3 regions of the Neobacillus sp. B4I6 genome follow, and region 2 is predicted to be linked to each of the others. Evidence: a T-box and tRNA genes for the amino acid it is inferred to sense, from the RefSeq annotation. Region 2 holds a T-box; the other regions hold tRNA genes.

Region 1 (10,456 bases), 170 kb from region 2:
CTGCGGTGACCGTTTCAGCATGTAGGTGATGAAACACAAGTCGGCCATTTTCCATCTTCGTTTCCACCTTACCCCAAAATGGGATTTTGATGGAACTATCGGTTTTACGGATTTCCCAAACATTTCCGTTCCTAAGCCATTGTTCCGGCAATTCTACTTGATAGCCATCAACAATTTTTTGTTCAAATAAGCCATGTTTGTAACGAATGCCATGACCATGACCCGGCAGATTAAGTGAAGCAAGTGAGTCTAGAAAACAGGCAGCTAATCTTCCTAAGCCGCCGTTTCCTAAACCTGCATCTGCCTCATATTCCTCTAATTCTCCAAGATCGATTCCTAATTCCTCTAGGCCTGCTTGCACCGTCTCTTCCACACCAAGGTTAATTAGATTTTGTCGTAGTAATTTCCCCAAAAGATATTCAATAGAGAGGTAATAAACCTGCTTTCCCTTTGCCGCCAAATGACGCTCGTTTGTAGTAATCCAAGCATTACTTACAAATTCGCTAATCATTGTTCCAAGGGTTTGATAGTGATCCCTGGCTGAGCTTTCAGGGAAACTCTTCCCACATACCATCTCAATCCTTTTTAGAAAAGTTTCCTTAAACTCGACCGTATTAGAAAACATGTGTTTCACTCCTTGCAACGATCTCTGCATATAACTGGTTATAGCTATATGCTGACTGTGCCCAGCTATAATCCATTTCCATTGCTTGTTTTACAATCGATTTCCACGATTTTGAATCGTGATAAACGCCTAGTGCTCTTTTAATTGTATAGAGCATATCATGGGCATTAAAATTTGAAAAAGAAAATCCATTTCCTTTTCCAGTAAATTCGTTCCAAGGTTTTATTGTATCATTTAAGCCGCCAGTTTCCCTAACGATCGGGATCGCACCATATTTCATTGCAATCAACTGTCCAAGCCCGCATGGTTCGAATTGGGATGGCATCAAAAATAGGTCTGCAGCGGCATAAAGTTTATGGGCAAGCCCTTCATTAAAACCGGTATGAACCCTTAATTTTTCAGGATAAATACGTGCGGCCTGTCTTAAATGTTCTTCGTATTCATAATCACCAGTTCCAAGGATAATCACCTGCAGATCCTCCTGCAATATTTCACGAAGGACACATTTAACTAAATCAAGTCCTTTTTGCCTTGTCAGCCTTGTAATCATGACTAATAAAGGTGTACGCGCAGATTGTGGTAATCCAAAATGTTTTTGAATCTCACTTTTGTTGATTGATTTTTTTTGATGATTATCAGCAGTATATGTTTGATATATTAATGGGTCGGAAACAGGATTATAGAAATCTTCATCAATCCCATTTAAAATCCCAATTAAGTCATCATTTCTTTCTCTTAAGAGACCGTCTAACTTTTCACCAAATACAGGTGTTTGAATTTCTTCTTTATAGGTTGGGCTAACTGTCGTAATTTTGTCTGCAGATACAAGAGCACCCTTCATATAATTGATATTTCCGAAAAACTCTAAGTGACCAGTGTGAAAGGCATTGTAATCCATTCCTAACAAGTCTCCCAAGACCTCTTTTGGAAAGATCCCTTGGAATTGAAGATTATGAATCGTAAAAACAGTACGCATTAAGCCGTAACCTTTTCTTTTATAATATTCAGTTCGTAACAGAAAAGGAATCATCGCCGTGTGCCAGTCATGGCAATGTAACACATCTGGAAAAAAGTTTAGCTGGGCAAGTGTGTCTAAGACAGCCCTATTAAAATAAGCGAATCTTTCCCCATCATCAAAATATCCATATAAATTTTCTCGTTTAAAGTAGTATTCATTATCGACGAAATAAAATGTAACTCCCTGGTGTGTGAGCTCTTCAATTCCGCAATACTGATTTCTCCAGCCAACAGAAACAGTAAATTCTTTAACCTTTTTCATCTCACTCTTAAATTCTTCTGAAATTGTTCCGTATTTAGGTAGAATAACTCTGACATCAGTTCCCAAACTCTTTAATTCTTTTGGAAGGGAACCAGCAACATCGGCAAGTCCTCCCGATTTTGCAAATGGTCCACATTCCGAAACGGCAAATAGTACTTTCACGAGTTCATCAACGCTCCTTGTTTTGTCCCTTTACGAACCACAAATGGTGACCCCGCTGTTCCAGTTAAGTGAGTTCCTGCTTCAACTTTCACATCTTTATCTAAAATAACGGAATCTAGATAACAATTATCTTCGATCTGGCACTTTTGCATAATGATACAGTTCTTAATAACTGCACCTTTTCCAATCTTTACACCTCGGGATATAATACTATTTTCTACTGAACCGCTAATTAAACATCCATTGGCAATCATTGCATTTTTTACAACAGACCCTTTAATATATTTCGTTGGCGGCTCATCCTTTACCTTAGTGAAAATCGGCTGTTCTTTAATAAAAAGTTTTTTCCAAACATCCGACTTTAGCAAATTCATACTAGTAGAAAAATAGTTTTCGATCGAATCTATCATCACGGAATAACCGTCATATTCATAGTTACAAATCGAGTAAAGATTTTCAATATCATTTACAACATCCTTCATACAGGTATACCCTGTTTCATTACGCGTTTCAATCAGCTTAATAAGTAGGGATGTTTTGATTAAGTACATCTCCATCGAAGCTCCATCCTTCTGATGGATTTCGGTAATGTCACATCTTGAATTGCTGTGCCAATCTAAGATTGGTCTAAAGTTCATATTAAAAACCGTATAGCAATTGGAAATAATCGAATACTCTTGCGTGCTGCGATAAAAGAAGTCTAAATTTGCTGCAAAATTCTCAAACGAACCAATTGTATTTCCATCATAATCAACTATTGGAGATGGGAAAAAGAAAAGGCCATCCCGTTTTCGATTCAAATCCCAGTTTTTCCCTGAACCTAGATGATCCATTAGTGAACGGTACTGCATTTTTGGAAATATTGCCACACTTCGAATACCTGAATTCACCATATTCGATAGCACAAAATCAATAATACGATATCTTCCTGCAAAAGGCAGGGCAGCAAGTGCGCGATGTGTTAATAAATCTTCCAAATCTTCATGGTATGTGGTGGCATCAATGACTCCTAGTAGCTTTTTTTCCAATCCAAGTCCCTCCTGTATTATATTAAAAAGCAGGGTATAACCCGCTTAACATTTCATTAGTAACTAGAATAATCTCTTCATCGAACGAGCGGATAACAGTCCCGTCAGGTACATTCACGTCAGAAGGTACAATGGCTCTTTCAATCAAACAATTATTACCAATGATCGCATCCGGCATAATGACCGACTCTAAAATAGTTGATCCTTTTCCAACAGTAACCCCTTGAAAAAGAACAGATTTCACTACTTCCCCTTCTATTGTACATCCCTCATTAATAAGTGACTCTTTAACCACCGCACTCGGCGAAATATATTGTGGCGGCTGATTCGGGTTAACTGAATAAATCCTCCATCCGTGGTCAAACAAATCTAAGTCACATTCTTCTCTTAGTAGATCCATATTAGCTTCCCAGAGGCTTTGGACCGTACCGACGTCTTTCCAATAGCCTTTAAATGGATAAGCAAACAATTTTTTATTTTCCTCTAAAAGCATCGGAATCACATCTTTACCAAAATCATGACTCGATTCAGGAACACGGTCATCCATTTCTAAATATTCTTTAAGTATATTCCAGTTAAAAATATAAATGCCCATCGAAGCAAGATTATTTTTTGGATTCGCTGGTTTTTCGTCAAAATCGACAATTCTTAGCTCTTCGTCTGTATCCATGATTCCAAAACGACTGGCTTCATTCCAAGGAACTTCTATTAAAGAAATAGTTACGTCAGCCCTTTTTTCAATATGATATTCAAGCATGCTCTCATAGTTCATTTTGTAAATATGGTCACCTGATAGGATTAGCACATATTCTGGCTGGTATTGTTTAAGGTAATTAAGGTTTTGATAAATCGCACTTGCAGTGCCTGTATACCATTTTACTTCGGAAGATTCAGCATACGGTGGTAATACAGTTACCCCGCCATCCTTTCGGTCAAGATCCCATGCACTTCCAATCCCAATATAGGAATTTAATAACAATGGTTGGTATTGTGTTAATACCCCAACCGTATCGATGCCAGAATTGGCGCAATTGCTCAATGCAAAATCAATAATTCGATATTTACCTCCAAAAGGAACAGCTGGTTTCGCTAGATCCTTTGTCAGCGAATTAAGCCTACTTCCTTTCCCTCCTGCTAATAACATGGCTACGCACTTCTTCTTTGCCATTTCCTTTTCGCTCCTTCCTCTTTTTAACTGGTCTGATGATTTGAAATCCAAATGGGGGAATTGCTAGATTTAATGAAAATGGCTGGCCATGGAATGGTTCTTCTTCTGCAATAATAGTCTTTTTATTAACCAATCCAGCTCCACCGTATTCTATATGATCACTATTGAAAATTTCTCGATACTCACCGGATTTAGGAACACCAATTTTATACATTGGGTAATTGACACCAGTAAAATTACAAATAACCACTAATGTTTCTTCAGACTTTTTTCCTTTTCTCATAAAAGAGAAAACAGATTGGTGGCTATTATTGGCATCAATCCATTCGAATCCGTCCTGTAAATGATCGAGTTCATATAGTGCCTTTGAACGTTTATAGAATTTAGTTAAAAACTTTACGTAGGCATTTAATTTTTGATGCATCTCATAGTCCATTAAGTTCCAATCGAGCTGTTCTTTATCTTTCCATTCAGAAAACTGGCCCAGTTCAAAACCCATAAATAAAAGTTTTTTTCCAGGATGAGCAAACATATACCCTAGCAAAAGTCTAAGTTGTGCAAATTTCTCCCAATAATCGCCTGGCATCTTATCGAGCAGTGATTTTTTTCCATGTACCACTTCATCGTGAGAAAATGGCAGCATAAAGTTTTCTAAAAAGGCATATAAAAATGAAAACGTTACATTAGAATGAACATGTGAGCGCGAGTAAGGTGGAGTTTCCATATATTCAAGCATGTCATTCATCCAGCCCATATTCCATTTATAATCAAAGCCAAGCCCACCGTATGCAACTGGTGTTGTGACATTAGGAAATTCTGTTGAATCCTCACCAATCATTAAAAAGTGTGGTTCATACTCATGAACATGTTGGTTTAGTTTTTTCAAAAAGTTAATTCCAAATGGGTTTTCACGCTTTTCATTTGAGCCATTCGGCCAGTAAATGATATTAGCTACTGCGTCCATTCGGAAACCATCAATATGGAAATAGTCAATCCAAAACTGGGCATTTGAGATTAGAAAACTTTGTACCTCTCCTTTTCCAAGGTCAAAGTTGGCCGTTCCCCAAACAGCATTCTCTCTGTCGCTAGCTGTGCTATAGGAATAAATATGAGTCCCATCAAAACGGTAAAGGCCATGAGCGTCCTTGCAAAAATGACCAGGCACCCAATCAAGAATAACCCCAATACCATTTTGATGAATCAGATCAACAAATTCTCTAAATTCATCTGGTGTCCCATACCTGGATGTAACAGAAAAGTAACCTGTTCCTTGATAACCCCATGAGGCATCGAGAGGGTGTTCGACTAGAGGTAATAACTCTATATGTGTAAATCCGTGCTCAATTACATATGGAATAAGTTCCAATGCCAATTCTTTATAATTTAGATATTCGCCGTCTTCCTTATTTTTCCATGAACCCAAATGCAATTCATAAATTACCACTGGCTCAGAAAGGAGGTTCTTTTTTCCTCTTCGATTCATCCAATGATTGTCTTGCCACTCATAATGGTTTAACGAATAAACAATAGAAGCTGTATTCGGTCTTATTTCAGAATAAAAAGCAAATGGATCTGATTTTAGCAGCCTCTCACCAGAATGTGTGATAATTTCATACTTATAAAGCTTCCCTGTTAGATCCCTATTAACAATCAGAATCCAAACTCCCTCATCATTAACCTTTTGCAATTCATACCCTTCACCATTCCAGTTATTAAAATCCCCCGCAAGCCTAACCTGCATTGCATTAGGGGCCCATACGCAAAATCGTGTATAAACCTTATCGGAATTCTTAAAGATATGAGCGCCAAAAAGCTGATGACTTTGGAAAAAATTTCCCTCGTGAAATAAATGTAACTGATAGTCAGTCGGAAAAAACGTATTCACTGTCATGGCTCTCCTCATTCCCAATGAAAATATGTATTTCAAAGACCAATTATAATGGCTATTAATCAATATTCCTCATAAAACTTTTTTATCTTTTCTGACAATAGCTGAGGCTATATGCCATAAAAACCTAAGGTGCGACAAGTTTCGACACTATACACCAATTTTTCTATCAGTAATCGCCAAAAATATATAAATTTTTTTTAGTTTTTTTATCATTTTCATTCAAAAATGTTATTTGAATGATAGTTCAAAATTAGGGGAAATTGTTGCAAATGTAAGCGTTATCAAGGCTTTCACTAAGGAGAGGAGGTCGCTAAAAGTTATATCAATATAAAGATCCTTGTATAAAAGGCGTCCTCGTTTGGTTCTAAGAATTTGGACATTCAAGCGGATTTATTGGTTTTGACATCTCATGGAAAAAGCGGAGAGTTTCTGTAAAATGGAGCCAAAGGGACTTATTGGCGTCAATAGTTCGATAAAAAGTCTTTAAAATGTATCCAATAGCTCTTTGAAATCATAAACGTAATCTATATCTTTCTTTCTTTAATAGATCAAAAAAAAACTGATAACATATTGTTATCAGTTTTTTTTATGACCCCTACGGGACTCGAACCCGTGTTACCTCCGTGAAAGGGAGGTGTCTTAACCGCTTGACCAAGGGGCCTTAATATATGGCGGAGAAGGAGGGATTTGAACCCTCGCGCCGGTCACCCGACCTACACCCTTAGCAGGGGCGCCTCTTCAGCCACTTGAGTACTTCCCCGTTTGGCTCCGCAGGTAGGACTCGAACCTACGACCGATCGGTTAACAGCCGATAGCTCTACCACTGAGCTACTGCGGAACAATTAAAGTTGCTGCTGTGAAAAGATATATGGTGGGCCTAAATGGACTCGAACCATCGACCTCACGCTTATCAGGCGTGCGCTCTAACCAGCTGAGCTATAGGCCCATAAATTGGAGCGGGTGAAGAGAATCGAACTCTCATCATCAGCTTGGAAGGCTGAGGTTTTACCACTAAACTACACCCGCATATAATAGATTTATTATGGGGCGACTGATGGGAATCGAACCCACGAATGCCTGAACCACAATCAGGTGCGTTAACCACTTCGCCACAATCGCCACAATAAAAACTCTATTTAATTAAAATGGTGGCTCAGGACGGAATCGAACCGCCGACACAAGGATTTTCAGTCCTTTGCTCTACCGACTGAGCTACTGAGCCATATTACTTTGCCAAATGAAAATGGCGGTCTGGACGGGACTCGAACCCGCGACCTCCTGCGTGACAGGCAGGCATTCTAACCAACTGAACTACCAGACCAATTGCGGGGACAGGATTTGAACCTGCGACCTTCGGGTTATGAGCCCGACGAGCTACCAGACTGCTCCACCCCGCGACAATAGAAATTATTATTTTAGTGAAAAATATGGAGGAGGAAGAGGGATTCGAACCCCCGCGCGGTATGACCCGCCTGTCGGTTTTCAAGACCGATCCCTTCAGCCAAACTTGGGTATTCCTCCGTGTTAACTATGAAACTAATGGTGGACCTTGTAGGACTCGAACCTACGACCGGACGGTTATGAGCCGTCTGCTCTAACCAGCTGAGCTAAAGGTCCAAATTAAAATACATCTTTAAAATATTTGGTAGCGGCGGAGGGGATCGAACCCCCGACCTTACGGGTATGAACCGTACGCTCTAGCCAGCTGAGCTACACCGCCAAATATACAATTTAATTATGGTGGAGCCTAGCGGGATCGAACCGCTGACCTCCTGCGTGCAAAGCAGGCGCTCTCCCAGCTGAGCTAAGGCCCCATAAGAAGTAAGAAGAATGGTCGGGAAGACAGGATTCGAACCTGCGACCCCTTGGTCCCAAACCAAGTGCTCTACCAAGCTGAGCTACTTCCCGTTAAAGTGCGCCCTGAGAGATTCGAACTCCCGACCTTTTGATTCGTAGTCAAACACTCTATCCAGCTGAGCTAAGGGCGCATATAAATTTAATGAACTAAAATGGTGCCGAGGACCGGAATCGAACCGGTACGGTAGTCACCTACCGCAGGATTTTAAGTCCTGTGCGTCTGCCAGTTCCGCCACCCCGGCTTAAAATAATTGGAGCGGAAGACGGGATTCGAACCCGCGACCCCCACCTTGGCAAGGTGATGTTCTACCACTGAACTACTTCCGCATATGAAAATTAAATGGTGCGGGTGAAGGGAGTCGAACCCCCACGCCTTGCGGCGCCAGATCCTAAGTCTGGTGCGTCTGCCAATTCCGCCACACCCGCATATTCATTTAAAATGGTGAGCCATGAAGGACTCGAACCTTCGACCCTCTGATTAAAAGTCAGATGCTCTACCAACTGAGCTAATGGCTCATCGTAAGATGATTTTCTAATCTTTTATTAGCGTAAGTCAGATGCTCAAAAGAACTTACGTTCTTTCTCGCAGATTGCCCGCAGAAGCTCCTTCAATGAAGTACGCAATCTGCTCTACCAACTGAGCTAATGGCTCATACAAAGGTGCCGGCGAGAGGACTTGAACCCCCAACCTACTGATTACAAGTCAGTTGCTCTACCAATTGAGCTACCCCGGCAAATAGTTTGGAATAATATTTATAGGTAAATATGGTGGAGGATGACGGGCTCGAACCGCCGACCCTCTGCTTGTAAGGCAGATGCTCTCCCAGCTGAGCTAATCCTCCATATTTACAGCCTGGCAACGTCCTACTCTCACAGGGACGCGTGTCCCAACTACCATCGGCGCTGAGAAGCTTAACTTCCGTGTTCGGTATGGGAACGGGTGTGACCTTCTCGCCATTATTGCCAGACCATTTATTCGACACTATTTTATTATAATGTCTTTTTCATATTTTTCAAGAGGAAAATTATTTTTTTTCATTCCCTCAAAACTAGATAATGCTGAAGAAGTTGTAAAAACGAGTATGCCTTAAAAATTGGTTAAGTCCTCGAACGATTAGTATCAGTCAGCTCCACATGTTACCACGCTTCCACCTCTGACCTATCAACCTGATCATCTTTCAGGGTTCTTACTAGCTTGCGCTATGGGAAATCTCATCTTGAGGGGGGCTTCATGCTTAGATGCTTTCAGCACTTATCCCGTCCGCACATAGCTACCCAGCGATGCCCTTGGCAGAACAACTGGTACACCAGCGGTGCGTCCATCCCGGTCCTCTCGTACTAAGGACAGCTCCTCTCAAATTTCCTGCGCCCACGACGGATAGGGACCGAACTGTCTCACGACGTTCTGAACCCAGCTCGCGTACCGCTTTAATGGGCGAACAGCCCAACCCTTGGGACCGACTACAGCCCCAGGATGCGATGAGCCGACATCGAGGTGCCAAACCTCCCCGTCGATGTGGACTCTTGGGGGAGATAAGCCTGTTATCCCCGGGGTAGCTTTTATCCGTTGAGCGATGGCCCTTCCATGCGGAACCACCGGATCACTAAGCCCGACTTTCGTCCCTGCTCGACTTGTAGGTCTCGCAGTCAAGCTCCCTTGTGCCTTTACACTCTGCGAATGATTTCCAACCATTCTGAGGGAACCTTTGGGCGCCTCCGTTACTCTTTAGGAGGCGACCGCCCCAGTCAAACTGCCCACCTGACACTGTCTCCCACCCCGATCAGGGGTGCGGGTTAGAATTTCAATACAGCCAGGGTAGTATCCCACCGACGCCTCCACCGAAGCTAGCGCTCCGGCTTCTCAGGCTCCTACCTATCCTGTACAAGCTGTACCAAAATTCAATATCAGGCTACAGTAAAGCTCCACGGGGTCTTTCCGTCCTGTCGCGGGTAACCTGCATCTTCACAGGTACTATAATTTCACCGAGTCTCTCGTTGAGACAGTGCCCAGATCGTTACGCCTTTCGTGCGGGTCGGAACTTACCCGACAAGGAATTTCGCTACCTTAGGACCGTTATAGTTACGGCCGCCGTTTACTGGGGCTTCGATTCAGAGCTTCGCTTAGCAGCTAACCCCTCCTCTTAACCTTCCAGCACCGGGCAGGCGTCAGCCCCTATACTTCGCCTTGCGGCTTCGCAGAGACCTGTGTTTTTGCTAAACAGTCGCCTGGGCCTATTCACTGCGGCTCTTCGAGGCTATTCACCTCAAAAAGCACCCCTTCTCCCGAAGTTACGGGGTCATTTTGCCGAGTTCCTTAACGAGAGTTCTCTCGCTCACCTTAGGATTCTCTCCTCGCCTACCTGTGTCGGTTTGCGGTACGGGCACCTTTTATCTCGCTAGAGGCTTTTCTTGGCAGTGTGGAATCAGGAACTTCGGTACTAAATTT
Region 2 (10,456 bases):
TTAGGGTTATTTAGGAATGCATCATTGTTTTTGACTAAAGGAGTTATGACATTTAATTCAATTCTTTCTATACCCACTAGTCCATCGAGATAAAAAATCATAGCCGAGTATGTAGAGCATATTTCAAGCTCACGATATCTAAAATCTGAAGCCCCTTCAAAATACTTCCTTACCTGTAATCTTCCTGAAGAAACCCTGATAATTGATCGTTTCCTTTTTCCTCCTGAATTTTGTCTCGGTTTTGATTTTGGATAGTCGAATTTAATTTTTTAATTCGTCTTAAATTTCTCAATGAACGTACCACCCTTATTGATTAAGTGAGACTATAGATGGCCCAATTTTTTACGAATCATTGCGATGAAAAGTAATAAAATTGGCACCATGATTTGTAATAGAGTCATAAAATATGGAACATAAAACTTAAATCCAAAAACTAAATGTTCAACATAATTAGGTGAGCTTATGAGCGATAAGGGGGTAATAATTAACCCTAGTGCAATCAATACGGAACGAGTTTGTTTTAACTTGAATAATTGAGAAATAGCAATGGAAGCACCGAATGTAAATCCTCCCACCTTAAAAAATACTCCTGCTACCATCATTAAAATAACTAGGGCATCAAACCGCTCAAGAAAGTCTGCAACAGAAACCATTTGAGTTGCAGCAAGCAGTGTAAAAAGGTCCTGGCTGTAAATTTCCGGTCCTAATGTAGAAATCATCATAATAGAATTAACTGTTAACAGGATTCCTCCGATAACTAGACTGGACAATCCTATCTTTCTTATATTTTGTTTATTACTTAGAAAAGGAAAAAACATCATAATGACAACGGTTTCGCCAAATGGGAAGTTTATGGCTTTTGGAACTGCTTTTTTCAATAGGGGCGTTACACCATTACCTAATAGGAGTTAGATTTTTTACATCAAATGGATCAACACTTAGTAATAGAAGCCAAATCAGGATAAGAGCAAAAATATATATAGGAAAGACGATTTCCGCCATTCGCCCCAAAGTCTCTACTCCGCCCAGCAAGCAATATATCATTAACACCATAAAACTTCCTATTACCACTAAGATTGGGGTTTCAGTTAGGATGGTTGAGACAATCAGATCCCCCAATTCTCTGCACGCTCTTGCAGCAGAATAGGTAAAATGCGCAATATAAAGCAGGATAATGGGATAGGAAAGAAACCTTCCGATTATCTTTGGAAGCATCTGAACGAGTGTATCCCCTGAATAATAGGTTGATAATTGCGTATAAACAACCATTAATAATAGACTGGATACCATTCCGATTAAGATATAGATCCATGCATCCTGCTTCGTGTCTGCCCCTAATCCCAAAATCATCGCGGTGCCTAATACATAGCCTGCCATTAAATAAAAAAGCTGGATTGCACTGATTTTTTCCTTAATCATTAATTTATCTCCCTTTTGCAGTAAAAAAGGCTTATGACATACAAAAGCAAACCCGTCCTTAACAAAGTATTCCTTTTTACTTAATATTCTCCATAAAGATACATGTTATCCATGAAGACTAGATTCCGTGAACCTCTTAAAGAATCAAAGGATGCTGAGTTATTTAAACCAATCAGAGCGAAATTTGTAACTTTACAATTTACTTCTGTATAATAAAATTGTACCTATACAAAGGGGGCGAAATAATGGAAAAACTAGATGAAACCTTGACGATGTTAAAAGAGTTAACTGATGCCAGGGGGATTCCCGGCAATGAGCGTGAAGTTCGCGAGGTCATGGAAAAATACATAGCTCCATTCGCTGATGAAATCACAACCGATGGACTTGGCAGTTTGATTGCTCAAAAGGTAGGTAAAGAGGGCGGCCCGAAAATCATGGTGGCTGGTCACTTAGATGAAGTCGGGTTTATGATTACTCAAATCGATGACAAAGGTTTCCTTCGTTTTCAAACGGTTGGCGGCTGGTGGGGGCAGGTAATGCTTGCACAGCGTGTGACGATTGTTACAAGAAAAGGAGATGTAACCGGGATTATCGGTTCTAAGCCTCCGCATATTTTATCACCGGAAGCTCGTAAGAAACCGGTTGAAATTAAAGACATGTTTATTGATATTGGTGCATCTAGCCGTGAGGAAGCCACTGAATGGGGCGTTCGTCCAGGCGATATGGTTGTGCCATATTTTGAATTTACAGTGATGAACAATGAAAAAATGCTATTAGCCAAGGCTTGGGATAACCGGATTGGCTGTGCAATTGCCATTGATGTCCTGAAACAATTAAAGGGTGTAGATCATCCGAACGTTGTTTATGGGGTAGGTAATGTTCAAGAAGAGGTAGGGTTGCGCGGTGCTAAGACAGCCACTGCAAAAATCAAACCGGATATCGGCTTTGCTGTTGATGTCGGTATTGCCGGAGATACACCTGGAATTTCGGAAAGAGAAGCAATGAGTAAGATGGGGAAGGGACCACAAGTTGTTATCTATGATGCCTCACTAGTAGCGCATAAAGGTTTACGTGATTTAGTGACCGATACAGCCGATGAATTGAACATCCCTTATCAATTCGAGTCCATTCCTGGCGGTGGTACAGATGCAGGGTCAATCCACTTGACACATCATGGGGTTCCGGCGCTTCCGATTACGATTGCGACGCGCTATATTCATTCACATGCGGCTATGCTCCATCGTGATGATTATGAAAACGCAGTGAAGTTGATTGTCGAAGTTATTAAGCGCTTAGACCGAGAGACTGTTGATAAAATTACGTTTGAATAACTTTTTGTGGGGTCCCCGGATGAACTTTGCCGGGGATTTTTTTAAATAAAAAACTGCCGATGGGTAATCGGCAGCTTCAACAAATGATTACTTTAACCCGCTTTCAAGGGTTGTAAGCATTTCTTTTTTCTCATCTTCGGATGAATTTTTCCAAATGATTTCAAATAAAACACCAAGACCTGGGAGCATTTTTTCTTCCCCATTTTGAATGGCATCAACAATGGTATCTTCTAATTGATCTTGTGTATTTCCCGAAACATTGTGAACAATGGCATTACGTAAATTTAAATTCATGTATATGCACTCCTTTTTATCCTGTATTTCTTAAATAGTTTTTCTACTTTTGGTTTTATTATGTATTTTTATTAGGCTATAATTAAAAAATCATCGTAATTGTAAAAGGAGAGCGGGTTTTGAAATATATTGAATCGATAAATAACCCTAAAGTAAAACAGTGGAAAAAGCTTTTAACCAAAAAAGAACGGGATAAGTCAGGAACATTTTTAGTTGAAGGCTTTCATTTAGTGGAGGAAGCGCTAAAACAAGGAGAGCAAATTGTAGAAATCATAGTTTCTGAAAAAGTAGATTTACCTTCCCGCTTCGATACTGGTTCGACGCCAGTAATACAAGTCACGGAAGAGATATCGAATGCATTAACAGATACAGAGGCACCACAAGGAGTTTATGGGGTTTGCCAAATAGCAAATGCTGAAGTGGTAGATGCCAAGACCTTCCTATTTATTGATGCCGTTCAGGACCCAGGAAATCTCGGAACAATGATTCGCACAGCAGATGCAGCAGGGATCGACGCCGTTGTGGTAGGACGGGGAAGTGTGGATATTTACAACTCAAAGGTCCTTAGGTCGGCACAAGGAAGCCATTTTCACCTTCCGATAATAAGAGGCGACCTTCATGAATGGATGGACAAACTCCAGGAAAAAAATATTCCTGTATACGGTACAGCACTTGAAGGGGCATCTGCATATACTGACATTTCCACAGGTGATTCGTTTGCCCTGATCGTTGGAAACGAAGGGAATGGCGTCGGGAAAGACATACTCTCAAGCACCACAGCCAACCTGTATATCCCGATTTACGGCAAAAGTGAATCCTTGAATGTTGCCGTTGCAACAGGGATTCTGCTCTATTATTTGAAAAAATAGGCGGAAACTAGTTTGACCTTTACAGGGAAATTATTATATAATAATGAACAATATTGAATATTAAAGAACGATGACGGAGAAAAGTACCTTATTTAGTGACCATTTAGGGAGAAAGTGCCGCGACTGAAAGCACTTTTATGGAAAGGATAAGCGAAGTTCACCTCCTGAGTTGGCATCGGGACCATTTTCGCGAACGAAAATGTAAAGATGCACCGGCAGATGCCGTTATCCGAATGAAGCGAACACAATGTTTCTTTACATAACGTGTTTACAAGGGTGGTACCGCGAACTATAAACCTCGTCCCTTTCCAGGGATGGGGTTTTTTTGTTTTTTCATTGGTGCCTGACACCGATCAACTGATTAATATTAAGGAGGAATTGACATGCAAGAACGTTTAAAGGAATTGCAGGAAGAGGCTATTCAAAAAATTGAACAGTCGGTAAGCTTAAAAGAATTAAATGACATTCGTGTTGCCTACCTAGGTAAAAAGGGCCCAATCACGGAAGTACTACGCGGAATGGGAAAGCTTTCTGCTGAGGAGCGTCCAGTTATGGGGGCATTAGCAAACGAAGTCCGTGAAGCGATTGCCGTTAAAATTGAAGCCAAACATACGGGGTTAGAAGAGGCGGCTGTTTTAGAAAAATTAGCTTCTGAAAGCATCGATGTTACCCTCCCAGGACGACCAGTTAAGGTTGGAAACCACCATCCACTGACAAGAATCATCGAAGAAATTGAGGATTTATTCATTGGTATGGGGTATCAGGTAGCGGAAGGTCCTGAAGTAGAGCAGGATTATTATAACTTCGAAGCGCTTAATTTACCGAAGGGGCACCCGGCCCGCGACATGCAGGACTCTTTCTATATCACAGAAGATATCCTGCTCCGTACCCATACATCACCTGTTCAAGCTCGTACGATGGAAAAGCACCAAGGCAAGGGTCCTATCAAAATTATCTGCCCAGGAAAGGTGTACCGTCGTGATAATGATGATGCGACACACTCCCATCAATTTATGCAAATCGAAGGTCTTGTGGTCGGTGAGAACATCCGCATGAGTGACCTAAAAGGAACATTAGAAGTTTTTGCGAAAAAAATGTTCGGCGAAGATCGTGAAATCCGCCTGCGTCCAAGCTTTTTCCCATTTACTGAACCTTCAGTAGAAATGGATATTTCTTGTAAAATCTGCGGCGGTCATGGCTGCAGCGTTTGTAAGCGAACAGGCTGGATCGAAATTCTCGGTGCCGGTATGGTCCATCCTAACGTTCTTGAGATGGCTGGATATGACTCTAAAAAATACACTGGCTTTGCTTTCGGTATGGGACCAGAGCGGATTGCGATGTTAAAGTACGGTGTGGATGATATCAGACATTTCTATACAAATGATGTTCGTTTCTTAAAACAATTTTCAAAACACGAGTGAAACTGAATGCTTCAACCCAAGCCGTTGAAGCTTGATAAAAATAAAGGAGGATGACGACATGTTCGTTTCATATAAATGGCTCCAGGATTATATTGATTTAACTGGAGTAACTGCATCTGAATTAGCTGAAAAAATTACAAAAAGCGGTATTGAGGTCGAAGGAGTAGAAATCCTTAACGACGGCATCCAAGGTGTAGTCGTTGGTCATGTCCTTGAACGCGAGCAGCACCCAAATGCTGATAAATTAAGTAAGTGTCTTGTTGATGTAGGCGGGGAACAACCGGTCCAAATTATTTGCGGTGCTCCGAATGTGGCCCAAGGTCAAAAGGTTGCAGTGGCCACAGTTGGTGCAGTTCTTCCAGGTAATTTTAAAATTAAACGGGCGAAACTACGCGGCGAAGAATCGAACGGAATGATTTGTTCGCTTACTGAGTTAGGGATGGAAGGAAAAGTTGTACCGAAAGAATATTCTGAGGGAATCTTTGTTTTTCCAGCGGATGCTGAAGTGGGTGTTGATGCACTTGCCATGTTAAATCGTGACGATGAGATCCTTGAGTTGAGCTTGACTCCAAATCGTGCGGATTGCTTAAGTATGCTAGGAGTTGCCTATGAAGTGGCGGCGATCCTTGGGAGAGAGGTTAAACTTCCGGAAACGAATCTTCAGTCTGCAACTGAAAAAGCATCTGATTATGTGAAAATTGTCGTTGAGGCAAAAGAAGATAACCCATTATATGTGGCAAAAATCATTAAAAATGTAAAAATCGGTCCATCACCTTTATGGATGCAAACGCGCTTGATGTCAGCAGGAATTCGTCCGCACAATAACGTGGTTGATATTACTAACTATATTCTTCTTGAATACGGTCAGCCGCTCCATGCGTTTGATTATGACCGCTTAGGTTCAAAAGAAATCCTTGTCCGCCGTGCAGCAGATGGGGAGAAATTTGTCACGCTCGATGATGCAGAACGCACACTTACAGCTGATCATTTAGTCATTACAAATGGAACTGAACCTGTTGCCCTAGCTGGTGTTATGGGGGGAGCAAATTCAGAAGTAATTTCAGACACAACGACTGTTTTACTTGAATCAGCTTACTTTAACGGGGCTACGATCAGAAAAGCTTCGAAAGAGCATGGTTTAAGAAGTGAAGCGAGCGCTCGATTTGAAAAAGGTGTCGACCCGAATCGTGTTCGTGCTGCCGGAGAGCGTGCCGCCTATCTAATGGCAAAATACGCAGGCGGTGAAGTATTAGAAGGTGCTGCTGAAGCAGACACAATGACGGTTGAGCCGGCAGTTGTTTCGATTACTTTAGAAAAAATCAATCGTGTCCTTGGCACAGACCTTGTGATGAAGGACGTGAAGGAAATCTTTGATCGTCTTCAATTCGGTGTAAGTATCGAAGAAGATACCATCACCGTAACGGCACCGACACGCCGCGGAGATATTAAGATAGAAGAAGATTTACTGGAAGAAGTAGCCCGCCTTTTTGGTTATGATAATATTCCAAAAACGTTGCCGATTGGATCAACTACACCAGGTGGTTTGTCTGAGTATCAGAAAAAGCGCCGTGTGGTTCGTCAATATCTTGAGGGAGCAGGCTTATACCAAGCTGTTACGTATTCACTGACAAGTGAGGAAAAGGCAGCCCAATTTGCACTTGAGAAACGTGATACAATCCGTCTCGCGATGCCAATGAGTGAAGAGCGCAGCATCCTTCGTTTGAGCATCATGCCACAACTTTTGGAAGTATTAAAATATAACAGTGCTCGCCAAAACGATAGTTTGGGTGTATATGAAACAGGTGCGGTGTTCTTAGCAAATGGCATAGACACTCTTCCAACTGAAAAAGAACATTTAGCAGCAGCCGTTACCGGGCTTTGGTCCAGTCATTCTTGGCAAGGGGAGAAGAAGGCTGTTGACTTCTTCGTTGTTAAAGGCATTTTAGAAGGAATGTTTGCTAAGCTTGGCTTACTTGAACAAGTTCAATTTGTTCAAGCACAGATAGATGGTATGCACCCTGGCCGTACAGCGGAAATTCACCTAAACGGTGAGAAAATCGGCTTTATCGGGCAAGTCCACCCAACGGTTCAAAAAGAGCTGGATTTGAAAGATACCTACGTATTTGAACTTTCATTAAAAGCAGTACTTGAAGCAGAAACACCAGCATTACAGTACGAAGCCATCCCGCGCTTCCCGTCGATCACAAGAGACATTGCCCTTGTGGTAAACAGAGAAACGGTGTCAGGCACCCTAAAGGAAATTATTTTAACAAATGGTGCACCGCTCTTGAAAGAGGTTAACGTGTTTGATTTATATGAGGGAGACAAGATGGAAGAGGGCATGAAATCGATCGCGTTCTCTTTGAAATATGTTGATCCAGTGCGTACGTTGACTGATGAAGAGGTAACGAAGGTTCATGAGAAAGTGCTTAATACCTTGAAAGAAAAGGCAGGAGCCGTTCTAAGAGGTTAAATTAATAGAAGCCAGCCCGAATGTGTAGATTTTCGGGCTGGCTTTTTTGTATGTCTGAGGGATTAAAAAAAATCGCTAAAAATCACAAAAAGAGGTTGCACCAAAGGACAACCTCCTTCAAATTCCGCATTAAATTATATTTTCTCAAAAATGGAGTCATAGTTTTTCGCTAAGACCATGTCTAAATCGGTCAATCCGCCTGCATTCCAGGAGGTTAGTCTTAGTGTCACTAATTTATAATCGATCGCAATAAATGGGTGATGATTTTTTTCTTCCGAGAGCTGGGCAATGACATTCACGAACGCCACGCCTTGTAAAAACTCACGGAAGCGGTACTTTTTCACGATGAATTTTCCGTCCAGTTTCCAGCCTGATAATCCCGCAACAGCGGAAGTAATCTCCGCCTCACTTAGTCGATTTGCCACCACTATCCCTCCAAAAACCGATTCTATATATCTATTCTATTCGTAACAACTCCAAAAAACATGTCATTTTCGTTTTTTATTAACAAGTGCCGTCGCTTTGTCGGTATTAGCGAAGTGGAGCTTAACAAAAGATGGGAGGATGTCGCGGCCTTTGCTCATAATCAGCTTGGCTGCAGCTACATCCACCTGTGCCCCGGCACCTTTTGGGATCTTAAAGCCGGCCGCCTCGCTAAGTTTATCGATATATTGGATAAAGGCATAGCGGGCGAGAATACTTGCAGCAGCGACTGCCAAATGGATACCTTCAGCTTTCGTACTAAAATAAACATTCTCTTTGGCAATTGCTTTTTGGCTTTTTAAATGCTGAAAATAGGTACTAGCTTGAACAAATTGGTCGATGAGAATCGCCTCAGGTTTCTCAGGTGAAATTTTGTCTAACACATTTAAGATCGCTTGATTATGTAAAATTGCCTTCATTTTCCCTTGCGACATGCCTGACTGCTGAACCTGATTATATTTTTCGTTTTTTAACGTCATCAAACTAAATGGAATAATATCTTTAATGACCTTTGCGATCGCAATGATTTTTTCATCGTTTAAATCCTTCGAGTCGCGGACACCTAATTCTTTTAATAAAGGGATATTTTCCTTTTTCACGTAGGCTGCCACCACTGTAATCGGCCCGAAGAAGTCTCCCGTACCGACTTCATCTGAACCAATAGCAGACATTTGTCCGATACCAGTTGGAAGGTCACCCTTCGCAACAGATTTCGAATGGGAAGAGCTCGGCTTCTTTGAGGAGGCGCTTGCACTGCCCCATCGACCTGCCTCTTTTTCACTATCATTTCCCTGAAATAAAACTTTACCTGATTTATAAGCTGTGATCATACAAGCAGACGTTTTCGCTGCAAACACACTTCCAGGGATGTTTTTATCTAATAAATTTTTTCCGTAAAAGTTTCTCATTTCCATTATCTTATTCATTTCTAAATTCAATACAACATTACCCATACTACAAACACCACATTTCTAAATAATATAAAATATGCTTTAACTTTTCCACAGATAACGGTTCATGTTATGATATAGAGTAGGATTCTCTGAATGGAGGCAGGACGTTGTCGAATAATCAAAAAAATAGAACAACCGTAGATATATACGGTCAAGCTTACGTTATTATGGGCACGGAAAGTCCAAGCCACATCCGGCATGTGGCTTCATTAGTTGACAATAAAATGCGCGAAATCAGTTCTAAGAATCCAAATTTAGACGCAAGTAAACTCGCCGTTTTAACAGCCGTAAACGCAGTCAATGATTATCTCAAAATGAAAGACCAATTGGATCGGCTTCAATCAGAACTACTAAAAGAAAAGGACTAAAAAATATGTTGGATTTAGCAATTATCATCTTTTTAATTATTGGATTCTTTGTAGGCCTAAAAAGAGGCTTAATACTGCAGCTTGTTCATTTAATAGGTTTTATTATTGCATATGTAGTGGCAAATTCATACTACGAACAGTTAGCCCCCAAGTTAACATTATGGATTCCTTATCCAAACTTTGGAAATATTGCTACATTAAAACTTCTAACTGATAGCAGTAATATGGAAGCAGCTTTTTACCGAGCGATCGCCTTTGTTATTATCTTTGTTGCTGTAAAAGTGTTATTGCAAATTATTGGTTCAATGCTTGACTTTATTGCCCATTTGCCAGTACTTAGGCAGTTAAATGTTTGGGCAGGAGGCCTTTTTGGTTTCATTGAAGTATATTTAGTTATTTTTATTTTATTATATATTTCAGCCCTGGTACCAATTGAATTTTTACAAAATGCTTTGGATCATTCGATTATGGCAAAAGCAATTGTGAATCACACTCCTATCCTTTCACAGCAAATTAAGAGCATGTGGATTGAATATACAGCTGCTTTAACTTCTCTGTAGCAGAGAAGTTTTTCTATTCATGCCTTAAAGTAGGATAAAATGAAAATGCTAAATAATAGGTAGGTGGATAATTAAATGGAAGTTAATAAAAAAGAAATCATTCGTTTGCTAGAAACGATTGCGGTCTATATGGAGTTAAAGGGGGAAAACCCTTTCAAGGTTTCAGCCTTTCGGAAAGCGGCTAACGCTTTGGAAGCCGATGAACGCGACGTAACAGAGATTGAAGACTTTACCGCTATTTCTGGAATCGGTAAAGGCACGGCCGCTGTCATTGATGAATACATA
Region 3 (10,456 bases), 5.4 Mb from region 2:
CTTCCGGGGTGCTTTTCACCTTTCCCTCACGGTACTGGTTCACTATCGGTCACTAGGGAGTATTTAGCCTTGGGAGATGGTCCTCCCTGCTTCCGACCGGATTTCTCGTGTCCGGCCGTACTCAGGATCCACTCAGGAGGGAACGAAGTTTCGACTACAGGGTTTTTACCTTCTATGACGGACCTTTCCAGGTCGCTTCATCTACCCCGTTCCTTTGTAACTCCATGTTGAGTGTCCTACAACCCCAAGAGGCAAGCCTCTTGGTTTGGGCTATGTCCCGTTTCGCTCGCCGCTACTCAGGGAATCGCGTTTGCTTTCTCTTCCTCCGGGTACTTAGATGTTTCAGTTCCCCGGGTATGCCTTCCATACCCTATGTATTCAGGTAAAGATACTGTTCCATTACGAACAGTGGGTTCCCCCATTCGGAAATCTCCGGATCAAAGCTTACTTACAGCTCCCCGAAGCATATCGGTGTTAGTCCCGTCCTTCATCGGCTCCTAGTGCCAAGGCATTCACCGTGCGCCCTTTCTAACTTAACCTAAAAGGTTATTCTCTTACTTACATAAGAGAGAAAACTAAAATGGCATTGACTCGGTTCTTACATTGACTTCTTCATTACGATTATCTAGTTTTCAAAGAACGAAAGTGTCTTGAGAGAATTGCACTCTCAAAACTAAACAAACAAGAAACGTCAATCAAACAAACTGTTTTGTCTGGCTCATATGTCCAGCTTTATCCTTAGAAAGGAGGTGATCCAGCCGCACCTTCCGATACGGCTACCTTGTTACGACTTCACCCCAATCATCTGTCCCACCTTAGGCGGCTGGCTCCTTACGGTTACCCCACCGACTTCGGGTGTTACAAACTCTCGTGGTGTGACGGGCGGTGTGTACAAGGCCCGGGAACGTATTCACCGCGGCATGCTGATCCGCGATTACTAGCGATTCCGGCTTCATGCAGGCGAGTTGCAGCCTGCAATCCGAACTGAGAATGGTTTTATGGGATTGGCTAAACCTCGCGGTCTTGCAGCCCTTTGTACCATCCATTGTAGCACGTGTGTAGCCCAGGTCATAAGGGGCATGATGATTTGACGTCATCCCCACCTTCCTCCGGTTTGTCACCGGCAGTCACCTTAGAGTGCCCAACTAAATGCTGGCAACTAAGATCAAGGGTTGCGCTCGTTGCGGGACTTAACCCAACATCTCACGACACGAGCTGACGACAACCATGCACCACCTGTCACTCTGTCCCCCGAAGGGGAAATTCCTATCTCTAGGAGTGTCAGAGGATGTCAAGACCTGGTAAGGTTCTTCGCGTTGCTTCGAATTAAACCACATGCTCCACCGCTTGTGCGGGCCCCCGTCAATTCCTTTGAGTTTCAGCCTTGCGGCCGTACTCCCCAGGCGGAGTGCTTAATGCGTTAGCTGCAGCACTAAGGGGCGGAAACCCCCTAACACTTAGCACTCATCGTTTACGGCGTGGACTACCAGGGTATCTAATCCTGTTTGCTCCCCACGCTTTCGCGCCTCAGCGTCAGTTACAGACCAGAAAGCCGCCTTCGCCACTGGTGTTCCTCCACATCTCTACGCATTTCACCGCTACACGTGGAATTCCGCTTTCCTCTTCTGCACTCAAGTCCCCCAGTTTCCAATGACCCTCCACGGTTGAGCCGTGGGCTTTCACATCAGACTTAAAGGACCGCCTGCGCGCGCTTTACGCCCAATAATTCCGGACAACGCTTGCCACCTACGTATTACCGCGGCTGCTGGCACGTAGTTAGCCGTGGCTTTCTGGTTAGGTACCGTCAAGGTACCGGCAGTTACTCCGGTACTTGTTCTTCCCTAACAACAGAGCTTTACGACCCGAAGGCCTTCATCGCTCACGCGGCGTTGCTCCATCAGACTTTCGTCCATTGTGGAAGATTCCCTACTGCTGCCTCCCGTAGGAGTCTGGGCCGTGTCTCAGTCCCAGTGTGGCCGATCACCCTCTCAGGTCGGCTACGCATCGTCGCCTTGGTGAGCCGTTACCTCACCAACTAGCTAATGCGCCGCGGGCCCATCTGTAAGTGTCAGCCGAAACCGACTTTCAGCTTTTCCTCATGAGAGGAAAAGGATTATCCGGTATTAGCACCGGTTTCCCGGTGTTATCCCAGTCTTACAGGCAGGTTGCCCACGTGTTACTCACCCGTCCGCCGCTAACCAACAGGAGCAAGCTCCTATTGATTCGCTCGACTTGCATGTATTAGGCACGCCGCCAGCGTTCGTCCTGAGCCAGGATCAAACTCTCCAAGAAAGTTGATTAGCTCATTTTGTTACGTTGGCTCATGTTCTCCATATTAATAGAAGAAACACGATATTTTTTGTTTGTTTGAACGTTTTTGTTTGTTTAGTTTTCAAAGAACAATCTATCATGTCAGAAGCGACATTTATTATTATATCGAATCTCAATTACTATGTCAATATAATAATATAACTTTTTTGTTTTCACTTTTAACTATTAAAACCGCCGTTAAAAGCAACTTAGCTATCATAACATCTCCAATTTACAAATGCAACAGAAAGTTTTTCTTTTTTTAGGGAAGTTCACTTCCTTAAAACTATTTCTTGAGATAACAATATCTTATCTTTTTAAATCAACAACCAAAACCCTGGCCACTTGCAGTCTTCAACAAATATCATGGCCTAACAGGCACTGGAAATAGGGTAGGATTTTAGCGTATACTAGTTTAAGTAAATATAAATATATAAAATCTAAATCTATGAATTTGATTGCTTTCTATCTGGAGATGATTATCATATGAGAATTGTAACAAAAGTTAAAAATGAAGAACTAGAAATTATAAAAATCTATATAAGCCTGGGATTTACGATCACTGTAGAAATATTCACAGTTCCAGAGGGCTACAAAAGCTTAGCGAATAATTCCTTCCCTCAACACGATGAATTATTAGGAACTGGAGTGCATGAAAATAAAAAAGAGAGTGTAAAACTAGCCATCAAAGATTTACGGGAATTGATGGAAGCGTTCGAGGAATAATACTCCGAACCATAGTCTAAAAACCATGCTGGTAAAAAGCAGCATGGTTTTTATATCTTTATCGCTCAGCGACTGGCACCTGAATTAAGAAAGCACCTTTTCATAGCTAAGCAGCAGAAATAATGCTTCAGGAAGTTTCAATGTCCTCAGCGATGGTTCCCACAACCTCCAAGAACCGACCTCGGGTCTTTATGAACTGACAAATCTCCCCCTTTTCTCCCAAGTTTCCTAACTAATCAAACGTTTGATTAAAATCGCCTAAATCCTTGATATATATCGAAGCATCCTTCCCAATTCATATAATTAATGTTGAAAAATGTAAGAAAAAAAGGGGGGGAAAATAGCGATCAAACCGCTAGCGTCACGAAACGACACTCTTTCAACTAAATACCCTATAAGCTATACTAATTAAACGTTTGATTGAAATAGCTGGAAGTACTGAAATAAAAGAATTTCCTTACAACTCTTGCATGTAGATTGTCGAGATGCGTTTGAACATTCCGCAGGAAATAACCCACCTTTCTACAAAAACAGATCAGTTTCTCCCAAACCTCCATGATTCTATGAAAATCACGGCTTTTTGATACTATCCAAACGTTTAATTAAAAGTAGCCTCAGACCGCTCCATTACTAGATTTAGTACTCCAAATGCCTGTGAAGAATGTCGAAAACTGTCCTCAACATGACACTTTTAAAAAGGAGCCATGATTAATTGCTGAACCAGGAATCGTGGCTATACCTATTACTGCGGCGGTATAAGTCACCAAAAATAGGTAGTAAATATCTTCTGCCTTAAACGAATTACCAATTTTTATCCAGCAAATGTCGTAAGTTTTATTAAATATGTAGTAAGTGTCTGTAATTATGTTGTAAGTATCCGTACAGGTGTTGTAAATTCCCCAAAATATGTAGTAAGTATCCATAATTTTGTAGTTAGTTCCTATCTGTAGGAATTTTATCTCTATTAGACGCAGAAAAACCACCTTTAAAAAATAAAATCTTTTTTAAAAGGTGGTTTGTATAAAAAAGGAACAAGCGAACCGTCCCTTCGGTTTAAAAAAGTGGCTCCGCAGGTAGGACTCGAACCTACGACCGATCGGTTAACAGCCGATAGCTCTACCACTGAGCTACTGCGGAATAATAAAATATAAATTAGTATAGTGGGCCTAAATGGACTCGAACCATCGACCTCACGCTTATCAGGCGTGCGCTCTAACCAGCTGAGCTATAGGCCCAATTTGGAGCGGGTGAAGAGAATCGAACTCTCATCATCAGCTTGGAAGGCTGAGGTTTTACCACTAAACTACACCCGCATTAAAAATTTGGAGGCAACACCCGGATTTGAACCGGGGATAAAGGTTTTGCAGACCTCTGCCTTACCACTTGGCTATGCTGCCTAACTACTATGGTGGAGGGGGACGGATTCGAACCGCCGAACCCTGAGGGAGCGGATTTACAGTCCGCCGCGTTTAGCCACTTCGCTACCCCTCCATATAAGACTAATAGAGTTCTAAATTTAACGATGGCTCAGGACGGAATCGAACCGCCGACACAAGGATTTTCAGTCCTTTGCTCTACCGACTGAGCTACTGAGCCGTAATTAGGATGGTTTCCTAAACTTAATTCTGCACGTCCTTTGCTCGAAAGAACTCACGTACTTTCTCGCAGATTGCCGCAGATGTTTTTCAGTGATGTAAACAATCTGCTCTACCGACTGAGCCTAGAATATATATTTTTCTAAAAAAAAAAAAATCTATAATAACAGTAGTTAACCTACTGGGATAAAAATGGCGGTCCGGACGGGACTCGAACCCGCGACCTCCTGCGTGACAGGCAGGCATTCTAACCAACTGAACTACCGGACCATATTGCGGGGACAGGATTTGAACCTGCGACCTTCGGGTTATGAGCCCGACGAGCTACCAGACTGCTCCACCCCGCGACAATAGAAATTATAAAGTTTTGTCCATGCTCAATTTTCCATGGACTGTATCAATCTCAGAAAGCATATGCAAGCAGCAGCTCGATTGATACAACTCGCAGATTATTCATGAAGCAATGCTCGTTGCTCCACCCCGCGACAATAGAAATCATTTATTTTAATAAAAAATATGGAGGAGGAAGAGGGATTCGAACCCCCGCGCGGTATGACCCGCCTGTCGGTTTTCAAGACCGATCCCTTCAGCCAAACTTGGGTATTCCTCCGAATAAGTGGAGCCTAGCGGGATCGAACCGCTGACCTCCTGCGTGCAAAGCAGGCGCTCTCCCAGCTGAGCTAAGGCCCCATAAAGTTATAAGTAAAGAATGGTCGGGAAGACAGGATTCGAACCTGCGACCCCTTGGTCCCAAACCAAGTGCTCTACCAAGCTGAGCTACTTCCCGTTAAAGTGCGCCCTGAGAGATTCGAACTCCCGACCTTTTGATTCGTAGTCAAACACTCTATCCAGCTGAGCTAAGGGCGCATATGAAATTAATGAACTTAAATGGTGCCGAGGACCGGAATCGAACCGGTACGGTAGTCACCTACCGCAGGATTTTAAGTCCTGTGCGTCTGCCAGTTCCGCCACCCCGGCTTAAAACAATTGGAGCGGAAGACGGGATTCGAACCCGCGACCCCCACCTTGGCAAGGTGATGTTCTACCACTGAACTACTTCCGCATATGAAAATTAAATGGTGCGGGTGAAGGGAGTCGAACCCCCACGCCTTGCGGCGCCAGATCCTAAGTCTGGTGCGTCTGCCAATTCCGCCACACCCGCATATTCATTTAAAATGGTGAGCCATGAAGGACTCGAACCTTCGACCCTCTGATTAAAAGTCAGATGCTCTACCAACTGAGCTAATGGCTCATCATAAGATGAAAGAAAAATGGTGCCGGCGAGAGGACTTGAACCCCCAACCTACTGATTACAAGTCAGTTGCTCTACCAATTGAGCTACCCCGGCGTAAAGTATGAAAGGTAAATATGGTGGAGGATGACGGGATCGAACCGCCGACCCTCTGCTTGTAAGGCAGATGCTCTCCCAGCTGAGCTAATCCTCCAAATATGGTGACCCCTACGGGACTCGAACCCGTGTTACCTCCGTGAAAGGGAGGTGTCTTAACCGCTTGACCAAGGGGCCATATTTAATGTTGGCAAAAAAATAAACCCAAAGGGTAAGCCTGGCAACGTCCTACTCTCACAGGGACGCGTGTCCCAACTACCATCGGCGCTGAGAAGCTTAACTTCCGTGTTCGGTATGGGAACGGGTGTGACCTTCTCGCCATTGCTGCCAGACTTGTTTTTTGAGGTATCATTCCCTCAAAACTAGATAATGCAGAAGAAGTTTGTAAAACGAGTGTGCCTTAAAAATATGGTTAAGTCCTCGAACGATTAGTATCAGTCAGCTCCACATGTTACCACGCTTCCACCTCTGACCTATCAACCTGATCATCTTTCAGGGTTCTTACTAGCTTGCGCTATGGGAAATCTCATCTTGAGGGGGGCTTCATGCTTAGATGCTTTCAGCACTTATCCCGTCCGCACATAGCTACCCAGCGATGCCCTTGGCAGAACAACTGGTACACCAGCGGTGCGTCCATCCCGGTCCTCTCGTACTAAGGACAGCTCCTCTCAAATTTCCTGCGCCCACGACGGATAGGGACCGAACTGTCTCACGACGTTCTGAACCCAGCTCGCGTACCGCTTTAATGGGCGAACAGCCCAACCCTTGGGACCGACTACAGCCCCAGGATGCGATGAGCCGACATCGAGGTGCCAAACCTCCCCGTCGATGTGGACTCTTGGGGGAGATAAGCCTGTTATCCCCGGGGTAGCTTTTATCCGTTGAGCGATGGCCCTTCCATGCGGAACCACCGGATCACTAAGCCCGACTTTCGTCCCTGCTCGACTTGTAGGTCTCGCAGTCAAGCTCCCTTGTGCCTTTACACTCTGCGAATGATTTCCAACCATTCTGAGGGAACCTTTGGGCGCCTCCGTTACTCTTTAGGAGGCGACCGCCCCAGTCAAACTGCCCACCTGACACTGTCTCCCACCCCGATCAGGGGTGCGGGTTAGAATTTCAATACAGCCAGGGTAGTATCCCACCGACGCCTCCACCGAAGCTAGCGCTCCGGCTTCTCAGGCTCCTACCTATCCTGTACAAGCTGTACCAAAATTCAATATCAGGCTACAGTAAAGCTCCACGGGGTCTTTCCGTCCTGTCGCGGGTAACCTGCATCTTCACAGGTACTATAATTTCACCGAGTCTCTCGTTGAGACAGTGCCCAGATCGTTACGCCTTTCGTGCGGGTCGGAACTTACCCGACAAGGAATTTCGCTACCTTAGGACCGTTATAGTTACGGCCGCCGTTTACTGGGGCTTCGATTCAGAGCTTCGCGTGAGCTAACCCCTCCTCTTAACCTTCCAGCACCGGGCAGGCGTCAGCCCCTATACTTCGCCTTGCGGCTTCGCAGAGACCTGTGTTTTTGCTAAACAGTCGCCTGGGCCTATTCACTGCGGCTCTTCGAGGCTATTCACCTCAAAAAGCACCCCTTCTCCCGAAGTTACGGGGTCATTTTGCCGAGTTCCTTAACGAGAGTTCTCTCGCTCACCTTAGGATTCTCTCCTCGCCTACCTGTGTCGGTTTGCGGTACGGGCACCTTTTATCTCGCTAGAGGCTTTTCTTGGCAGTGTGGAATCAGGAACTTCGGTACTAAATTTCCCTCGCTGTCACAGCTCAGCCTTCGCGAGAAGCGGATTTGCCTACTTCTCAGCCTAACTGCTTAGACGCGCATATCCAACAGCGCGCTTACCCTATCCTCCTGCGTCCCCCCATTGCTCAAACGATAAAGAGGTGGTACAGGAATATCAACCTGTTGTCCATCGCCTACGCCTTTCGGCCTCGGCTTAGGTCCCGACTAACCCTGAGCGGACGAGCCTTCCTCAGGAAACCTTAGGCATTCGGTGGATGAGATTCTCACTCATCTTTCGCTACTCATACCGGCATTCTCACTTCTAAGCGCTCCACCAGTCCTTACGGTCTAGCTTCAACGCCCTTAGAACGCTCTCCTACCACTGACATCTAAGATGTCAATCCACAGCTTCGGTGATACGTTTAGCCCCGGTACATTTTCGGCGCAGAGTCATTCGACCAGTGAGCTATTACGCACTCTTTAAATGGTGGCTGCTTCTAAGCCAACATCCTGGTTGTCTAAACAACTCCACATCCTTTTCCACTTAACGTATACTTTGGGACCTTAGCTGGTGGTCTGGGCTGTTTCCCTTTTGACTACGGATCTTATCACTCGCAGTCTGACTCCCACGGATAAGTCTTTGGCATTCGGAGTTTGTCTGAATTCGGTAACCCGATGAGGGCCCCTAGTCCAAACAGTGCTCTACCTCCAAGACTCTTACTACGTGAGGCTAGCCCTAAAGCTATTTCGGAGAGAACCAGCTATCTCCAAGTTCGATTGGAATTTCTCCGCTACCCACACCTCATCCCCGCACTTTTCAACGTGCGTGGGTTCGGGCCTCCATCCAGTGTTACCTGGACTTCACCCTGGACATGGGTAGATCACCTGGTTTCGGGTCTACGACCACATACTCATACGCCCTATTCAGACTCGCTTTCGCTGCGGCTCCGTCTCTTCAACTTAACCTTGCATGGGATCGTAACTCGCCGGTTCATTCTACAAAAGGCACGCTATCACCCATTAACGGGCTCTAACTACTTGTAGGCACACGGTTTCAGGAACTATTTCACTCCCCTTCCGGGGTGCTTTTCACCTTTCCCTCACGGTACTGGTTCACTATCGGTCACTAGGGAGTATTTAGCCTTGGGAGATGGTCCTCCCTGCTTCCGACCGGATTTCTCGTGTCCGGCCGTACTCAGGATCCACTCAGGAGGGAACGAAGTTTCGACTACAGGGTTTTTACCTTCTATGACGGACCTTTCCAGGTCGCTTCATCTACCCCGTTCCTTTGTAACTCCATGTTGAGTGTCCTACAACCCCAAGAGGCAAGCCTCTTGGTTTGGGCTATGTCCCGTTTCGCTCGCCGCTACTCAGGGAATCGCGTTTGCTTTCTCTTCCTCCGGGTACTTAGATGTTTCAGTTCCCCGGGTATGCCTTCCATACCCTATGTATTCAGGTAAAGATACTGTTCCATTACGAACAGTGGGTTCCCCCATTCGGAAATCTCCGGATCAAAGCTTACTTACAGCTCCCCGAAGCATATCGGTGTTAGTCCCGTCCTTCATCGGCTCCTAGTGCCAAGGCATTCACCGTGCGCCCTTTCTAACTTAACCTAAAAGGTTATTCTCTTACTTACATAAGAGAGAAAACTAAAATGGCATTGACTCGGTTCTTACATTGACTTCTTCATTACGATTATCTAGTTTTCAAAGAACGAAAGTGTCTTGAGAGAATTGCACTCTCAAAACTAAACAAACAAGAAACGTCAATCAAACAAACTGTTTTGTCTGGCTCATATGTCCAGCTTTATCCTTAGAAAGGAGGTGATCCAGCCGCACCTTCCGATACGGCTACCTTGTTACGACTTCACCCCAATCATCTGTCCCACCTTAGGCGGCTGGCTCCTTGCGGTTACCCCACCGACTTCGGGTGTTACAAACTCTCGTGGTGTGACGGGCGGTGTGTACAAGGCCCGGGAACGTATTCACCGCGGCATGCTGATCCGCGATTACTAGCGATTCCGGCTTCATGCAGGCGAGTTGCAGCCTGCAATCCGAACTGAGAATGGTTTTATGGGATTGGCTAAACCTCGCGGTCTTGCAGCCCTTTGTACCATCCATTGTAGCACGTGTGTAGCCCAGGTCATAAGGGGCATGATGATTTGACGTCATCCCCACCTTCCTCCGGTTTGTCACCGGCAGTCACCTTAGAGTGCCCAACTGAATGCTGGCAACTAAGATCAAGGGTTGCGCTCGTTGCGGGACTTAACCCAACATCTCACGACACGAGCTGACGACAACCATGCACCACCTGTCACTCTGTCCCCCGAAGGGGAAATTCCTATCTCTAGGAGTGTCAGAGGATGTCAAGACCTGGTAAGGTTCTTCGCGTTGCTTCGAATTAAACCACATGCTCCACCGCTTGTGCGGGCCCCCGTCAATTCCTTTGAGTTTCAGCCTTGCGGCCGTACTCCCCAGGCGGAGTGCTTAATGCGTTAGCTGCAGCACTAAGGGGCGGAAACCCCCTAACACTTAGCACTCATCGTTTACGGCGTGGACTACCAGGGTATCTAATCCTGTTTGCTCCCCACGCTTTCGCGCCTCAGCGTCAGTTACAGACCAGAAAGCCGCCTTCGCCACTGGTGTTCCTCCACATCTCTACGCATTTCACCGCTACACGTGGAATTCCGCTTTCCTCTTCTGCACTCAAGTCCCCCAGTTTCCAATGACCCTCCACGGTTGAGCCGT

The links. A T-box is a leader RNA that pairs with one kind of tRNA and senses whether it is charged. The one in region 2 lies ahead of pheS (phenylalanine--tRNA ligase subunit alpha), so its partner is inferred to be a tRNA-Phe.
Region 1: it encodes a tRNA-Phe, which carries the amino acid that the T-box ahead of pheS (phenylalanine--tRNA ligase subunit alpha) is inferred to sense. The anticodon was not compared.
Region 3: it encodes a tRNA-Phe, which carries the amino acid that the T-box ahead of pheS (phenylalanine--tRNA ligase subunit alpha) is inferred to sense. The anticodon was not compared.

What each region holds. Positions count from the first base shown of each region.
Region 1 covers NZ_JBNPWB010000002.1:149,794-160,249, reverse strand. Annotated here, with positions in the region: gene QF028_RS02595 (glycogen/starch/alpha-glucan phosphorylase) at 1-625, opposite strand, end outside; gene glgA (glycogen synthase GlgA) at 615-2,066, opposite strand; gene QF028_RS02585 (sugar phosphate nucleotidyltransferase) at 2,063-3,094, opposite strand; gene QF028_RS02580 (glucose-1-phosphate adenylyltransferase) at 3,117-4,262, opposite strand; gene glgB (1,4-alpha-glucan branching protein GlgB) at 4,210-6,153, opposite strand; tRNA gene QF028_RS02570 (tRNA-Glu) at 6,743-6,814, opposite strand; tRNA gene QF028_RS02565 (tRNA-Ser) at 6,823-6,913, opposite strand; tRNA gene QF028_RS02560 (tRNA-Asn) at 6,917-6,991, opposite strand; tRNA gene QF028_RS02555 (tRNA-Ile) at 7,023-7,099, opposite strand; tRNA gene QF028_RS02550 (tRNA-Gly) at 7,106-7,179, opposite strand; tRNA gene QF028_RS02545 (tRNA-His) at 7,197-7,272, opposite strand; tRNA gene QF028_RS02540 (tRNA-Phe) at 7,300-7,375, opposite strand; tRNA gene QF028_RS02535 (tRNA-Asp) at 7,398-7,474, opposite strand; tRNA gene QF028_RS02530 (tRNA-Met) at 7,477-7,550, opposite strand; tRNA gene QF028_RS02525 (tRNA-Ser) at 7,582-7,674, opposite strand; tRNA gene QF028_RS02520 (tRNA-Ile) at 7,694-7,770, opposite strand; tRNA gene QF028_RS02515 (tRNA-Met) at 7,797-7,873, opposite strand; tRNA gene QF028_RS02510 (tRNA-Ala) at 7,892-7,967, opposite strand; tRNA gene QF028_RS02505 (tRNA-Pro) at 7,985-8,061, opposite strand; tRNA gene QF028_RS02500 (tRNA-Arg) at 8,068-8,141, opposite strand; tRNA gene QF028_RS02495 (tRNA-Leu) at 8,164-8,252, opposite strand; tRNA gene QF028_RS02490 (tRNA-Gly) at 8,263-8,337, opposite strand; tRNA gene QF028_RS02485 (tRNA-Leu) at 8,352-8,436, opposite strand; tRNA gene QF028_RS02480 (tRNA-Lys) at 8,451-8,526, opposite strand; tRNA gene QF028_RS02475 (tRNA-Thr) at 8,672-8,744, opposite strand; tRNA gene QF028_RS02470 (tRNA-Val) at 8,777-8,852, opposite strand; rRNA gene rrf (5S ribosomal RNA) at 8,862-8,978, opposite strand; rRNA gene QF028_RS02460 (23S ribosomal RNA) at 9,105-10,456, opposite strand, start outside.
Region 2 covers NZ_JBNPWB010000002.1:318,763-329,218, forward strand. Annotated here, with positions in the region: gene QF028_RS03370 (spore germination protein) at 1-266, opposite strand, end outside; partial or broken gene QF028_RS03375 (GerAB/ArcD/ProY family transporter) at 324-1,419, opposite strand; gene QF028_RS03380 (M42 family metallopeptidase) at 1,665-2,750, shown strand; gene sspI (small acid-soluble spore protein SspI) at 2,838-3,044, opposite strand; gene QF028_RS03390 (TrmH family RNA methyltransferase) at 3,164-3,913, shown strand; T-box leader at 3,975-4,222, shown strand; gene pheS (phenylalanine--tRNA ligase subunit alpha) at 4,297-5,334, shown strand; gene pheT (phenylalanine--tRNA ligase subunit beta) at 5,393-7,807, shown strand; gene QF028_RS03405 (4a-hydroxytetrahydrobiopterin dehydratase) at 7,942-8,232, opposite strand; gene rnhC (ribonuclease HIII) at 8,296-9,243, opposite strand; gene zapA (cell division protein ZapA) at 9,351-9,611, shown strand; gene QF028_RS03420 (CvpA family protein) at 9,617-10,171, shown strand; gene polX (DNA polymerase/3'-5' exonuclease PolX) at 10,247-10,456, shown strand, end outside.
Region 3 covers NZ_JBNPWB010000002.1:5,711,248-5,721,703, reverse strand. Annotated here, with positions in the region: rRNA gene QF028_RS30470 (23S ribosomal RNA) at 1-539, opposite strand, end outside; rRNA gene QF028_RS30465 (16S ribosomal RNA) at 743-2,292, opposite strand; gene QF028_RS30460 (hypothetical protein) at 2,797-3,036, shown strand; tRNA gene QF028_RS30455 (tRNA-Asn) at 4,099-4,173, opposite strand; tRNA gene QF028_RS30450 (tRNA-Ile) at 4,198-4,271, opposite strand; tRNA gene QF028_RS30445 (tRNA-Gly) at 4,276-4,349, opposite strand; tRNA gene QF028_RS30440 (tRNA-Cys) at 4,360-4,433, opposite strand; tRNA gene QF028_RS30435 (tRNA-Tyr) at 4,443-4,527, opposite strand; tRNA gene QF028_RS30430 (tRNA-Phe) at 4,560-4,632, opposite strand; tRNA gene QF028_RS30425 (tRNA-Asp) at 4,825-4,901, opposite strand; tRNA gene QF028_RS30420 (tRNA-Met) at 4,905-4,978, opposite strand; tRNA gene QF028_RS30415 (tRNA-Ser) at 5,149-5,241, opposite strand; tRNA gene QF028_RS30410 (tRNA-Ala) at 5,249-5,321, opposite strand; tRNA gene QF028_RS30405 (tRNA-Pro) at 5,342-5,418, opposite strand; tRNA gene QF028_RS30400 (tRNA-Arg) at 5,425-5,498, opposite strand; tRNA gene QF028_RS30395 (tRNA-Leu) at 5,521-5,609, opposite strand; tRNA gene QF028_RS30390 (tRNA-Gly) at 5,620-5,694, opposite strand; tRNA gene QF028_RS30385 (tRNA-Leu) at 5,709-5,793, opposite strand; tRNA gene QF028_RS30380 (tRNA-Lys) at 5,808-5,883, opposite strand; tRNA gene QF028_RS30375 (tRNA-Thr) at 5,904-5,979, opposite strand; tRNA gene QF028_RS30370 (tRNA-Val) at 6,001-6,076, opposite strand; tRNA gene QF028_RS30365 (tRNA-Glu) at 6,082-6,156, opposite strand; rRNA gene rrf (5S ribosomal RNA) at 6,195-6,311, opposite strand; rRNA gene QF028_RS30355 (23S ribosomal RNA) at 6,388-9,322, opposite strand; rRNA gene QF028_RS30350 (16S ribosomal RNA) at 9,526-10,456, opposite strand, start outside.